DNA from 2 places in the Bacillus basilensis genome. Region 1 is predicted to be linked to the other one. Evidence: riboswitches for the same ligand, from Rfam matches in the RefSeq annotation. Region 1 holds a riboswitch; the other holds the start of a gene.
The links. A riboswitch is a leader RNA that binds a small molecule or an ion and turns the genes downstream of it on or off. The one in region 1 is predicted to bind S-adenosylmethionine.
Positions count from the first base shown of each region.

Region 2: linked by a shared signal. The riboswitch ahead of mtnK (S-methyl-5-thioribose kinase) and the one ahead of ACQVV1_RS08495 (hypothetical protein) in region 1 are both predicted to bind S-adenosylmethionine.

Region 1 is NZ_JBNTQO010000003.1:375,280-382,211, forward strand. It holds gene ACQVV1_RS08465 (DUF4430 domain-containing protein) at 1-164, shown strand, start outside; gene ACQVV1_RS08470 (energy-coupling factor transporter transmembrane component T) at 187-1,065, shown strand; gene ACQVV1_RS08475 (ABC transporter ATP-binding protein) at 1,038-2,699, shown strand; gene ACQVV1_RS08480 (ECF transporter S component) at 2,672-3,373, shown strand; gene ACQVV1_RS08485 (YwiC-like family protein) at 3,559-4,281, shown strand; gene ACQVV1_RS08490 (hypothetical protein) at 4,314-4,505, opposite strand; SAM riboswitch class I at 4,628-4,726, shown strand; gene ACQVV1_RS08495 (hypothetical protein) at 4,767-5,084, shown strand; gene ACQVV1_RS08500 (SWIM zinc finger family protein) at 5,338-5,727, shown strand; gene ACQVV1_RS08505 (NAD(P)H-dependent oxidoreductase) at 5,751-6,326, shown strand; gene ACQVV1_RS08510 (group-specific protein) at 6,323-6,676, shown strand; gene ACQVV1_RS08515 (short-chain fatty acid transporter) at 6,717-6,932, opposite strand, start outside.
Region 2 is NZ_JBNTQO010000002.1:279,765-286,696, reverse strand. It holds partial or broken gene ACQVV1_RS04970 (DNA-binding protein) at 1-112, opposite strand, end outside; gene ACQVV1_RS04965 (DUF1129 domain-containing protein) at 125-886, opposite strand; gene ACQVV1_RS04960 (DUF1129 domain-containing protein) at 900-1,667, opposite strand; gene ACQVV1_RS04955 (PadR family transcriptional regulator) at 1,667-1,999, opposite strand; gene ACQVV1_RS04950 (3-hydroxybutyrate dehydrogenase) at 2,195-2,971, shown strand; gene ACQVV1_RS04945 (YvrJ family protein) at 3,001-3,162, opposite strand; gene mtnA (S-methyl-5-thioribose-1-phosphate isomerase) at 3,237-4,292, opposite strand; gene mtnK (S-methyl-5-thioribose kinase) at 4,289-5,470, opposite strand; SAM riboswitch class I at 5,562-5,700, opposite strand; gene ACQVV1_RS04930 (carbon-nitrogen family hydrolase) at 5,772-6,635, opposite strand; gene ACQVV1_RS04925 (pyridoxal phosphate-dependent aminotransferase) at 6,650-6,932, shown strand, end outside.

The sequences.
Region 1 (6,932 bases):
AAGGTGATATTTATGTAAAAGGTATTAATGATTTATATGAGAAAGATATTACTAATACTAGTGGCTGGAAATATCGTGTGAACGGTGCTTTTCCAAACTATAGTGCAGGTGTAGTAAAAGTAAAGCCAGGAGATAAGATTGAGTGGGTGTTTGTATTAAAATAAGAAAGGGATTCGGTAAAGGACTATGAAAATAAGTTTTTCTTCTTTACATCCTTTTGTGAATTTTTTCTATTATATTGGGGTGATGATACTATGTATGATGTGTCTTCATCCTCTTTTTTTAATTGGAGCAATACTATTAATTATTATTTTAAATGTGATGCAAGGGAATAGCGAAAAGATAAGAAAGATGTTACCGAGTACAATCGTTTTCTTTTTTATGGTCATTTTATTTAATTCGTTATTCACGCATAGAGGCCGAACTACATTATTTTGGTTAGGTGATAGTCGTATTAAGCTTGAGGCAATTATGTTTGGACTAGTAATGGGGTTATTATTAGTTGCGATTATGTTTATGTTTGCTTCGTATAATGATATTATTTCAAGCCATAAATTTTTATATTTATTTTCTAGAATTTCACCGAAAGTAGCATTGTTAACGATGATTACAGTGAGATTTGTTCCTTTGTTTATGAGACGATTACAGAAAATAACACTCGTCCAAAAAACGAAAGGTGTACAAGTAGATGCAGGTTCCATTGTTGAACGCGTGAAAAGTGGTATGCAATTGCTGCAAGTATTATTAATTTGTTCATTGGAAGATGCACTGCAAACGGCAGATTCTATGCAAGCTCGTGGATTTGGTGTAACGAAGCGTACGACATATATTCGGTATAGAATGGAAAGACGCGATTGGTATACGCTCAGCTATTTAAGTATTCTATTTATAATTGCTATTATATGTAGTACGTATGGCGGAGGAAAGTTAATCATTTATCCGAAAGTCGAATCTATTTTCTTTCAGCAATACGATGGGATGATGTTTGTCGTATTAACGATGTTTATTAGTTTACCAATCATAATGGAAGGAAGGGAATGGATATGGTGGCGCATGCAGAAATAAACAATTTATCATTTGTATATGCTGATGAAAACGAAAAAGCGTTACAGCATATTTCTCTTTCTATTCAAAAAGGAGAGTTTATTACACTTGCTGGCGGTTCTGGTTCTGGGAAGACGACTTTATTAAAACATTTTAAAAAGGAATTACTTCCAATCGGTAAGCGTACTGGAGATACATATTATGATGGTACTTTATTAGAAAATGTACCGGATTTGTTATCTGCCCAAGAAATTGGCATGGTATTTCAAAATCCAGAAAACCAGCTCGTAATGGATACAGTAATTCAAGAATTAGCATTTTCTTTAGAAAATATCGGGTTACCATCTCATATTATTCAAAAGAGAATAGCTGAACTTATTAGTTTCTTAGGGTTTCAAGATTTATTGCATCAATCTGTTCATACGTTATCTGGTGGGCAGAAGCAACTTGTCAATTTAGCGGCAGTATTAGTTATGCAGCCGAAATTATTATTACTAGATGAACCAACAGCGCAGTTAGATCCAATTGCTGCGAAAGAGTTTTTAGGATTGTTAAAACGTATTAATGAAGAACTTGGCATTACGATCGTTTTAAGTGAACATCGTTTAGATGAAGTAATTCCGCTCGCAACGCGCGTTATTTGTATGAATAACGGCCGAATCGTGTATGATGGTAGTCCTAAAATGGTTATAGCGAATATGTGGGAAGTTGAAAAGTTTCGTCCGTTTATTCCGCAAATTCCAAGATTGTTTTTAGAGTGGAATGCGAAAGATATTCCGTTTACAGTGCGAGAAGCACAAATGAAGATGAATGATTTTTCAGTGATGTCATATGTAAACGAGCCAGTAGCACAAAGTGAAAAGCAAGAAGTCATTTTACATGCAGAGCATATTTCTTTTCAATATGAAAAAAACAGTACGCTTATTTTACGAGATTTAACAGTTTCGATTGAAAAAGGGAAATGGGTGGCTCTTGTTGGGAAAAATGGTACGGGTAAGTCTACACTGTTAACGATTTTAGCTGGATTACAAAAAGCGAGAAGAGGGAAAGTAAAGTGGAATGGGAAAGTGATACATAAAATTGATTCGAAAGAACGATTTAAAAGGATCGGGTATGTATCGCAGCATCCGTATTATCATTTTACATTTGATACAGTGTGGGATGAGGTGTATGAACGTGCACGTGAATTATACGGAGAACAAGGAAAAGAAATTGCAGAAGATACGCTAAAACAGTTTTGGTTGTACTCGCTTAAAGAACGCCATCCGCATGATTGTAGCGGAGGAGAGCAACAACTACTTGCATTATGTACAACGTTATTATCAAAGCCGGCGTTATTATTACTGGACGAACCGACAAAAGGACTAGATCCATGGAAGAAAGAAAGAGTAGGAGAGCTATTTAGAAAGTTGCAAAAAGAAGGGACAACAATTGTAATGGCAACGCATGATATTGAGTTTGCAGCGAAATACGTGGATCAATGTATGATGTTATTTGACGGAGCAGTTATTATGAATGATGCACCGAAAGAATTTTTTAGTGGTAACTTCTTTTATACAACATCTATTAACCGATTCATTCGTAAAGAATTGCCATATGCATTAACGTGGGAGGATGTGTACGAAGCGTGTCCAAACGATATGTTGCATTCATAATATGTATTTTTGCAGTAATAATAGGCACATTACTCTTTACTACACTTATCATGGACGGTTATTACCTGTTAAGTAGTTTGTTTTTATTAGTTGTTATTATGTTACCTTTCTATATCCGTTTTGAAAGGAAGGCATTTGTTTCACGTGAAATTGTTCTCGTTGCCGTATTAGCGGCAATTGCAGCAGTTAGCCGCGTACCATTTTCTATTTTACCGAGTGTACAACCGACTTCTTTTGTAATTATCGTTTCTGCAATTGTGTTTGGAAGCGAGACTGGATTTATGATCGGGGCAACAGCGGCCATCGTATCTAACATTTTTTTAGGACAAGGTCCGTGGACACCGTGGCAAATGTTTTCATGGGGTATGATTGGTTTTATAGCAGGCTTACTTCGCAATACATTTTTAATGAAAAAGTTATGGGGGAGACTATTATATGGGTTCTTCGTGGGCTTTTTATTTGGCTGGATCATGAATTTCTGGGGGCTTCTTGGTTTTATACGTGAAGCAACGTGGGAAGCTGTCATTTCATATTATATAGCAAGTTTTTATTTCGATTTGAGCCATGCGATTTCGAATGTTATGTTCTTACTATTATTTAGTACTTCTTGGATTACGATTCTTACAAGATTTAAAAGGAAATACGGCATATTAGATAAGCATAACATGGCATAGAAAAGCATACTCATATAAGGTAGGGTCGCGACTTACATATTCGTTTGCCTCTTTCATGCTTCTTACATATTGTAAGGAGCATTTTTTATTTGTCAAAAAATCGATTCAATATACGTCGGCTATTATATAAAATTATTTGTATAATAATAGGTGAGAACTATTTTCAAAAGGGAGGTGTATAGTTAATGAAGTTAGTTATTCCGAAGCAACATGGTGCATGGGCCATGCTTGTTATACCATTTCTATTAAGTGTTATTCTTGGGAAACCTACTATGTATCATATCCCATTGTTTTTAGCTTGGTTCTTTATCTATTTAGCTACGTATCCATTTCTTATGTACATAAAACAAAAACGAAAAAAAGAGTATTTACATGCTTCAATTGTATATTTTATCATCGCTTTCGTATTTGGGATGATTTCTCTATTATATGAATGGCGCATTCTTTTATTCGTAGTGGTAATGATTCCCTTATTTATAGTAAATATGTATTACGCTCGTCAAAAGAATGAAAGAGCATTACTAAATGACATTAGTGCAATTATTGTTTTCTGTATAGGTGGTTTAGTTAGTTATTATTTTTCAATGAAGCTTCTAGATAAAACAGCAGTATTTATTGCGCTTATTTCATTTTTATATTTTTTAGGAAGTACGTTTTATGTGAAAACGATGATTCGTGAGAAAAATAATCCGAAGTATCGTTTTATATCTTGGGGTTATCATATCGTGTTAACGATCATCGTATTTGCTATCAATCCGTGGTGTTCTCTTATTTTTATACCAAGTGTCATTCGAGCAATTATATTGTATGGCAAAAAAATTTCAATTATAAAAGTAGGGATTTTAGAAATTGTTAATTCTGTATATTTTTTAATCATAACGGCAATAATTATGAAGTATGCCATTTGAAAAAACTTCCCATCAATTGATGGGAAGTTTTTTCAATCTTGTTCTAAAATGTGAACGGTGTAATCGCAGCGTTGAATAGCTTGTTCGATCGCATAAAGGGATTGCTCAATACGAGCACGATTAAAATCTTTTTCAACAGTCTGTAGTGCTTCTTCTAAACAATGTTTTGCTTCTTGTAACGATTGAAAAGAATCTTGTACATATCCGCGAGCATTTTGATGCATTTCATACTCCTCCTTGAATACTCATATATATATAGTATGAACAGTAAGGAAAAAAATATAATTTGTTATATTTGTTTGACAATTAAAGTGAAATTACGTATAGTAGGTTTTAAGTGAATATTTTCTTATCCAGAGAGGTGGAGGGACTGGCCCGATGAAACCCAGCAACCGCGATGCAGGTGCTAATTCCAGCAGAACATATTTGTTCTGGGAGATAAGACGAAGATATATACGTAACTTCTTCTTATCGGAGAGGTTTTTTTGTTGCAAAAAAACCGATTACGAAAATTTATATTAAGAAGAAAGGGGTTGCGCATTACTGTGACACTCGAAAAATACGTAAAACTGCGTAGTACAGTTTATGAATATATGATAGAGCAAGATAAGCCAATATCATTGTTAGATATTCAAGAACATATCGTTTCGCATCATGAAGGAAAATTCACGAAAAAGATGTTACATCAATTTTATTTATCAAGGCTATTAGATGAACTGAAACTGGATGGGAAAATTACATTAGCTGATGAATATCTCTATACTGAAAAAGGGGTATTTTATAAGGCGAGAAAAGGGAGCTAAGCTCTCTTTTTTTTGAAGTATGTAGAGTAAAAGACTGCTTAAGCAGCCTGATACAGGGAATGGTGTTGAGTGTGTAGTGTCAAAGATTGAATGTGCCTGAAAGAGGCACTTCATATCGGCTGCAAATGAAAAGAGACACCTCCGCCGAATAGGTGTCAGTCGTTTTGTCACATAGACTTGCTATTTGACAGTTATTAGAATAACATGCAGGGGTTGTGGAAGTCAAAAGGGAATTAAAGGAAGAGGTGCTATTATGTACGCTTACTTATTAAATGATATAACGAAATGGATTCCTAAATACATTATGGATAAAGGTTATGAATATTATGAAGAAGGACATGTAGAAGATGTTGAAATACAAGACAAAAAAGTATTTGCTTTCGTTACTGGAAATGCAGGAAACTATGAAGTGATTATTGATCTTGAAGATTTTACAGAAAGTAGCTGCGAGTGTCCGTATGAGAATCTTTGCAAGCATATGGCGGCAGTTGTTTATGATATTCAAGATGCTGGTGAGAGTAAGGTGAAAGAGAAACTGAAAGATTTAGAAAAGGAAGAGTTAATCACAGTATTAAATCGTTTGTTGCAAAGTTCGAAAAACGTGCAAATTGTAGAGAAGATGTTAAAGAAGGGGAAACTTTAACTTATAGAGGGAGTTGTTTGGCAGTGAATGTACTAATTGTATACGCTCATCCTAGTCCTTCAAGTTTTAACAAGGCGATTTTAGATCATGTACAAAAAGGACTACAGGAAACAAATCATTCAGTTACTGTACTTGATTTATACAAAGAACAATTTGATCCAGTCCTTGTTTTTAATGAAGAGAAGAAAAGGCGTGATTTAGTAAATGAAGAAGAAACAGCTCGGTATAGAACGTTAGTGGAAGAAGCGGATACTCTTCTCTTCATTTATCCAATATGGTGGTGGGGGATGCCGGCTATTTTAAAAGGGTTTATTGATCGCATATTCGTAGCTGGATTTGCTTATAAATATGAAGGTGCCCTGCCAAAAGGGTTATTGAAAGGTAAGAAGGCGTGGGTAATTAATACATTAGACTCACCATTATGGTACGTCGCACTATTATATAGATCAGCAGATTGGATTATGATGAAGAGAGGTATTTTACGTTTTTGCGGAATTCGCGATATAAAACGGTCAGTTTTTCAATCTGTGAAAACGAGTAAACGAGAGAAGCGGGAAAAGTGGTTATTACAAATAGAAGAAAAGGCTCGTACATTATGAATGAAATGGAATGTATTATAAAATGTTGTGGGTATGATAACGAACTTTTACGAACGTATATTACATGTTTACTTCAATTGAAAAAATGTAGCGCAACATTTCAGCAAATTCAAATAGAGTTAAGGAATGATTATTTAATAAGAGGAATTTGTGAGAGAGAAGTTGATGAAGTAGTACGGGGAAGTAAAGAATATGAAATACATTTTCTTCCTAAAGTATTACAGTGGAATTTCTTGAGGGAAAATCCACATCTGATTGAAAAAGTATGTGAAGACTTTTTTGCATGTGAGGCATTACATCTTACGGATATAGAGTGGAGAGGTATTATAAATTGCATGGGAAATAAATAATTTATTATGTAAAAAAGCTAGTATAAAACTAGCTTTTCGTTTAAATAAATAGGAAACATAGACTTATGACAAATCCTGCATATAGTAAGTTGACAACGCAAAATCCCATAATATCACGAGCGCCTAAACCGGCTATCGCTAATGCCGGTAATGCCCAGAAAGGTTGAATTAAATTCGTCCAAGCATCGCCCCACGCAATTGCCATTGCTGTTTTTGCAGCAGGTACACCAAGTTCAGCACCAGCTGGAATCATAAT
Region 2 (6,932 bases), on a different contig from region 1:
TCCGGCTGCAACGGATGCAAATATACAACTAAACATAAATACAATTACTCTAAAAATCTCTATATAATATTTCTTTGGAAATAATTTTTTTGCATATCCAGAGCAGCCACTTTTTATTGAACTTCTAGTTTACACTTTTTCTCTCTTCAATTCTTAAAGACCATCTCATCAATCCATATATACTTCCATACATAAGTAATATCTTTGCAATTCCCCAAAATACATTTTTTCCTTCTAATTCTTTAAATATAAACATAATCGCTAAAGGAACAATTAGCACTAAAACACCCATCCAACCAAGAACGTACACTTCTCCAACGAAAAGTAATAAAAAGATACTTGCTGCTAATATATATGTTTGTATTGTCGACAATTGCAAAATAGGTGCACCGTACCATTTATCAATAAACATCAATAATACTAATAATAAGATGGGAACCATTACTATTACGTAAATAATCCCGAACTCTACAAACTTATTTTTAAAAGAAGACATTCTAAATGCAACAATTGTTCCAATAATTGTAATGATTAAGACGATAGGATAGCCGATTAACTGTATATTTGTTAGTGTGAATTGCTGATTCGGATTATTAAATAAAATATGAGTTAATATCCAATACCCACCAATACCAATTATCATCGCAAGAATACTCTTTATACTCCCGCCTTTATCCTTCTCCATCTCTTTCGCTAATTCTTCCGCATACTCTTTTGGCGAATCACCAAATATATCACTTACCGTCTTCCCCTCTTTTTCGCCTTCTATTAAATGAAGTTCTGCATCTTCTATAAAAGCGTCCACATCTTCTTCTTTAATTCCTTTTGTTATTAAATACACTTTCGTATCGATTAAAAACTTTTTTCCTTCTTTAGAAATCTGCATGATAACCCCTCCCTTATTTAACCGCTTCTCTTCTATTTGTCTTCATCATAATTTCAAGGAAAATTAAAATAAACAAACTTCCGTATAAACATATAATTTGAAATAATATTGGAACGAGGTCTTCTGATGTAAATGTTTTAAACACTAACATAATCGAAAGCGGAATGATTAAATATAAGTTTTTAAACCATCCTTCAAAATACATATTTATCGCCACTGTGATAATAAAAATCCCACCAGCTAATATATAACTTTGCATTTCGGTGAATGTAAACATTTTGGTAGGATATATTACATCTAATATCGTAACAACTCCTATTAAAAACATTGGCGCAATCATGACTAAAAACCACATAGAAAACCATGTTTTTGTAAAGCTTGTTACGAAGGTCATTTTACGAAGTAGAAAATTAGGCCCCATTACAGCTACGATCAATGTAAAGCTATAGCCAATGCACTGAATAAGTGAAATCTGTAGAATTCCGTTATTCACTATTAAGATAGAAGCAATAATCCAAAAAGATACGATATTCATTACTGTAAAACCAATTTGCTTCCACGTTTCCTGTCTATCTTTTTCCATCACTTTTACAAGTTCATTTGCATATTCTTTCGGTGAGCTTCCGAAAATATCTTCTACTCTTTTCCCATCACTTTCACCTTCTATTAAATGAAGTTCTGCGTCTTCGGTAAAGCTCTCAATGTCGCTTTCTTTCACACCCTTTGCGGTCAAAAATAATCTCATATCTAATAAAAACTTCCGTGCTTCATTTGATAACATTATTTTCTTCTCCCCTTCCCTTCAAGTAGACGTTCCACACTACTTTGCATCGCTTCCCAGCGATCCATAAATTCATCAAGTGCTTCCTCACCTTTTTCTGTTAATGTATAATATTTTCGCTTTGGGCCAGATGGAGATTCCTTCATTACACTTGTTATTAATCCTTCCTTTTGCATCCGTATTAATAACGGATAAATACTTCCTTCACTTGCCATGGTAAAGCCATACTTCGCTAGCTTTTCACTCATTTCATAACCGTATATTTCACCTTCAGAAATAATAGCAAGTAAACATCCTTCTAAAATCCCTTTCAGCATTTGACTTGTCGACATAATTCAAATCCTCCCACTATCTTGTTTTACAAGATAGATAAGCGTAAGTATCTTGCTTTACAAAATAGTATAGCAGAGACTATTTTGCAAAACAAGATAGCTAACAATATTTTTCCAAATGTTTGCAGGAATTTTATTATACCCTCTCTAAATAGAGCAATATGAAAACTTTATTATGAAGGGATGTTTTTCATCATGGTTACAAATCAAGTTATTTTTTTAACAGGCGCTGCAAGTGGTATTGGTTATGAAATGGGAAACGCTTTTGCAAAAGAAGGTGCAAAAGTTGTTATTACCGATCGTCTTGAAGAACGTGCAAAAGAAGCTGCTGAACAATTACAAAAAGAAGGCTATCAAGCTATCGGTTTAAAATGTGATGTTACATCTGAAGAAGAAGTTACAGCTGCCATTTCTCAAACAGTTACTCATTTTGGTTCATTACATATATTAATTAATAACGCAGGAATGCAACACGTTTCACCGATTGAAGATTTTCCAACTGAAAAGTTCGAACTACTTATTAAAATTATGCAAATCGCTCCTTTTATCGCAATTAAGCATGTCTTCCCAATCATGAAAAAACAAAAGTATGGCCGAATTATTAATGTCGCTTCCATTAATGGCCTCGTTGGATTTGCAGGAAAATCCGCCTACAATAGTGCCAAACATGGCGTAATTGGATTAACAAAAGTTGCTGCTTTAGAAGGCGCTACGCATGGTATTACTGTAAATGCCCTTTGTCCTGGTTATGTCGATACCCCTCTCGTCCGTAACCAACTACAAGACTTAGCCACGACTCGAAATGTACCACTTGAAAATGTTTTAGAAGAAGTCATTTATCCACTTGTGCCACAAAAACGCTTATTACAAGTACAAGAAATTGCTGATTATGCGATGTTTTTAGCGAGTGAAAAAGCGAAAGGTATAACCGGGCAAGCCGTTGTTATCGATGGTGGTTATACTGCTCAATAAAAATAAAGTTTGCTCACGAAGAGCAAACTTTATTTTTTATCCCGTGGATCGTCATACTGTAGTAATTGCCGCGGCAACTTTTCTATTGCAACAATTACCCCATCTAATTTACTTTCAATCCGATGGAGTAAATATAATGTTACAACAATTGGAAACCCTACATTACCTATCATCTTAATCCACTCTTCCATCTTTTTCGCCTCCTTTCATTATATAAATAAGAGAAACGAACACATTTAGGCATAAAAAAACAAGCTATTATGTATTAGCTTGTTTTTTCAAACAATGATGCAATTTCTTGCTTATAATTTCCACGTATAATACCTTTCTCAGTAACGATACCTGTAATTAATTCATTCGGTGTTACGTCAAATGCAGGATTATAAACATCAGTTCCAATTGGTGCCACTTGTTTGCCAAAAATTTTCGTAACTTCTGTCTCGTCTCTTTCTTCAATAACAATTTCAGATCCTGTTTGTTTCGTAATATCAAATGTAGATAACGGAGCTGCAACGTAAAATGGGATATCAAAATACTTTGCTAATATAGCTAAATTCATTGTTCCGATTTTATTTGCTGTATCTCCATTTGCAACAATTCGGTCCGCACCCACAATAATCGCATTTATTTCTTTCATTTGAATAGCATGAGCTGCCGTATTATCTGTAATAAGTGTTACATCAATATCTGCCTGTTTTAATTCCCAAGTTGTTAAACGTCCGCCTTGTAAAACTGGTCTTGTTTCACACGCATACGCATGTAAACGTATACCTTTTTCTTTCCCAATATAAAACGGTGCTAATGCAGTACCATATTTAGCAGTTGCGATACTGCCAGCGTTACAAATTGTTAAAATGTTATCACCGTCTTTAAAACATGTTAAGGCATGTTCTCCAATACTCCGGCATACCGCTTCATCTTCTTGCTGAATGAGAAGCGCTTCTTCTTCTAATATTTTTTGTGCTTCTTTTATTGTAGTAATGTCTCGAATAGATTCTCTCATACGATCAATTGCCCAAAATAAATTGACTGCTGTCGGGCGTGACGTTCCTAAATAATTACAATCTCTATTAAACTTCTTTTGAAATTCTTCAATATGTAAAGTAGTATATTTTTTTGATGCAAGCGCCAAGCCAAATGCAGCTACAATTCCAATTGCAGGTGCTCCTCGTACTTCTAGCATGACAATGCTTTTCCATACCTCTTCAATCGTCGTTAATGTTTTATATTCTGTGCTATGCGGCAACTTTGTTTGATTTAATACTGCAATAGCATCCCCTTTCCAACTGACAGACCTCGGAATAGTAACAATTGTACTCATGCTTTTATCCCTCCAGAAACCGTCTGTTGAAATAGTGTTCGGAACAGTTGAATATCAGCACTCTTAGATTCATACTTTATTAGTTCTTTACCTAAGGATAGCGCTTGTTTCTTAGCTTGAATTCTCGCTTCTTTATTTGCTATTTCATCTAAATCTGCTACATGAGCTAAGCCAATTGTTCTACGAATTATTTCACATCCCGCAAATCCGACAGCATCCGTAAAAATATTTTGCAAAATAATTGGTAGCCATTGCTTTTCTTTCGTATATACCTCTACACCTTCTCCAATCCATAACCTCGTAAAAGTTTCTACAAAATAACTCCACGTCTTCTCTATATGGAAAAATAGTACCCTTCTCTGTTCTTCTTCTCTAGATAAAGCATTCAATAATAGATTTGCAATAAATTGACCGATGTCAAACCCAAATGGACCGTACGTTGCAAATTCTGGATCAATTACTTTCGTTTCAGAAGGTGATGAAAAAATACTTCCAGTATGTAAATCTCCATGAATGAGTGCCTCTTTTCTCGTTAAAAATTTATATTTATACTGAGCCACTTTTAGTTTGATCGTTTTATCACTCCATAGTTCATCTACAGCTAGCTGCAAATCTGGCTCATAATCATTTGTATCATAATGGCCAAACGGATCTGTAAACACTAAATCTTCTGTAATTTTGCAAAGGTCTGAGTTTACAAATGTACCTTCTAGTACCCTTTTCTCTTCTGACTCTAACCCGAAATCTGAAGTATAAAATAAAACATGCGCTAGAAAACGACCGATATGTTGGGATAAAAGTGGATACTCTTCTCCATCTATTAATCCTTTTCTTGTAATTGTTAGTCTTGATAAGTCTTCTATTACTGTTACTGCTAACTCTTCATCATGACTGTGCACTACTGGAACATAATCCGGTACATACTTCGCAAAAATTTGTAATGCCTTGCTTTCAATCGTCGCTCTTTTTATAGATAACGGCCAGCTCTCACCAACTACTTTTGCATATGGCAGTGCCTGTTTTATTATAATAGACTTCTCTCCATCATCTAATTTGAACACGTAATTTAAATTTCCATCTCCAATTTCATGACAAACAACATTTGCTTTCTTTTCAAAATAACCGTGTTCTTTCGCATATTGTATAGCTGTTGTTTCAGTTAATGAATAATATCCCATCGTCTTCTCCCCCTTTTTTAAATTCAGAGGTTTTTCTGACGTAGAAAAACCTCTTTCCACTAAGAAAGAGGTTTGAAGTTTATCTTCTCCCCTCTTATCTGCCAGAAAGTTTTACTTTCTGCTGGAATTAGCACCGTGCCTTTTGGCGTAAACGCCCCATTTCACAATGGTATTACGGTCGGTTGCTGGGCTTCATCGGGCCAAATCCCTCCACCTGCTCTTGATAAGAGTTGTATAATTTTTTGAATTTTTAACTTTATGTTGAAGACTATACCAAGAATAAAAATCACTTGTCAACATTTTATTTGTATAATTCTGGACGACGATCTGCAAAAACTGGAATTCCTTTGCGTACTTCTTTAATTTTCTCGAATGTAAGTTCTCCAAATAAAATTGATTCTTCTTCATTCGCTTCTACAACAACTTCGCCCCAAGGATCGACAATTAAAGAATGACCAGCAAACTCATTATTCGGATCTTTTCCTGCCCTATTACATGCAACAACATAACACTGATTTTCAACTGCTCTTGCTTGCAATAACAAACGCCAATGTGCTAAACGAACTAATGGCCATTCTGCTACAACAAATAAAACTTTTGCACCTTTAGCAGTATGAACGCGCATCCACTCTGGAAAACGAATGTCATAACAAATTGTGCCGGCACACTCTACATCATCTAACTTAAATTCACCTGTACTATTTCCAGCGATTAAATATTTATGTTCATCCATAAGCTGAAATAAATGTACTTTACTATATTCATTGACTAGTTCTCCTTTATTAGTTACAACATACATTGTATTTGTAACACCTTGTTCTGTTTGCTTTGCTATAGAACCACCAACAATATGTACACCATATTGTTTCGACCATTCTATCAACTTTTCTTTCGTTTCCAATCCATCCCTATCTGCAATTTCAGAAAGTCTCATTAAATCATAACCTGTTGTCCATAGTTCTGGTAAGACGATAACATCTGGTCTTTCCTTCATTGCTTCGCTTATTTTATTTTTAGCATTCTCAATATTTTTTTCTACATCTCCAAAGACAATATCCATTTGAATACATGCGACTTTCATTTTTTCAGCCCCATTCTCATTTTTTTCTTTACAAAATACTGGAAAGATTATATCATTTGTCACTAGAATTGTAACAACTTTCAAAAGAGGTGGAAAGTATGAAATTATTTCAACCTTCTGAGATAGTAACATCATTGCCAACACAATTTTTTGCTTCACTTGTTGCAAAAGTTAATAAAGTCGTTGCAGCTGGTCACGATGTTATTAATCTAGGTCAAGGTAATCCAGATCAACCAACGCCGCAGCATATCGTAAAAGCTTTACAAGATGCTGCAGAAAAGACCATTCATCATAAATATCCGCCATTTCGCGGACATGAAAGTTTAAAAGAAGCCGTGGCAACATTCTATCAACGTGAATATGATGTAGTAGTAAATCCAA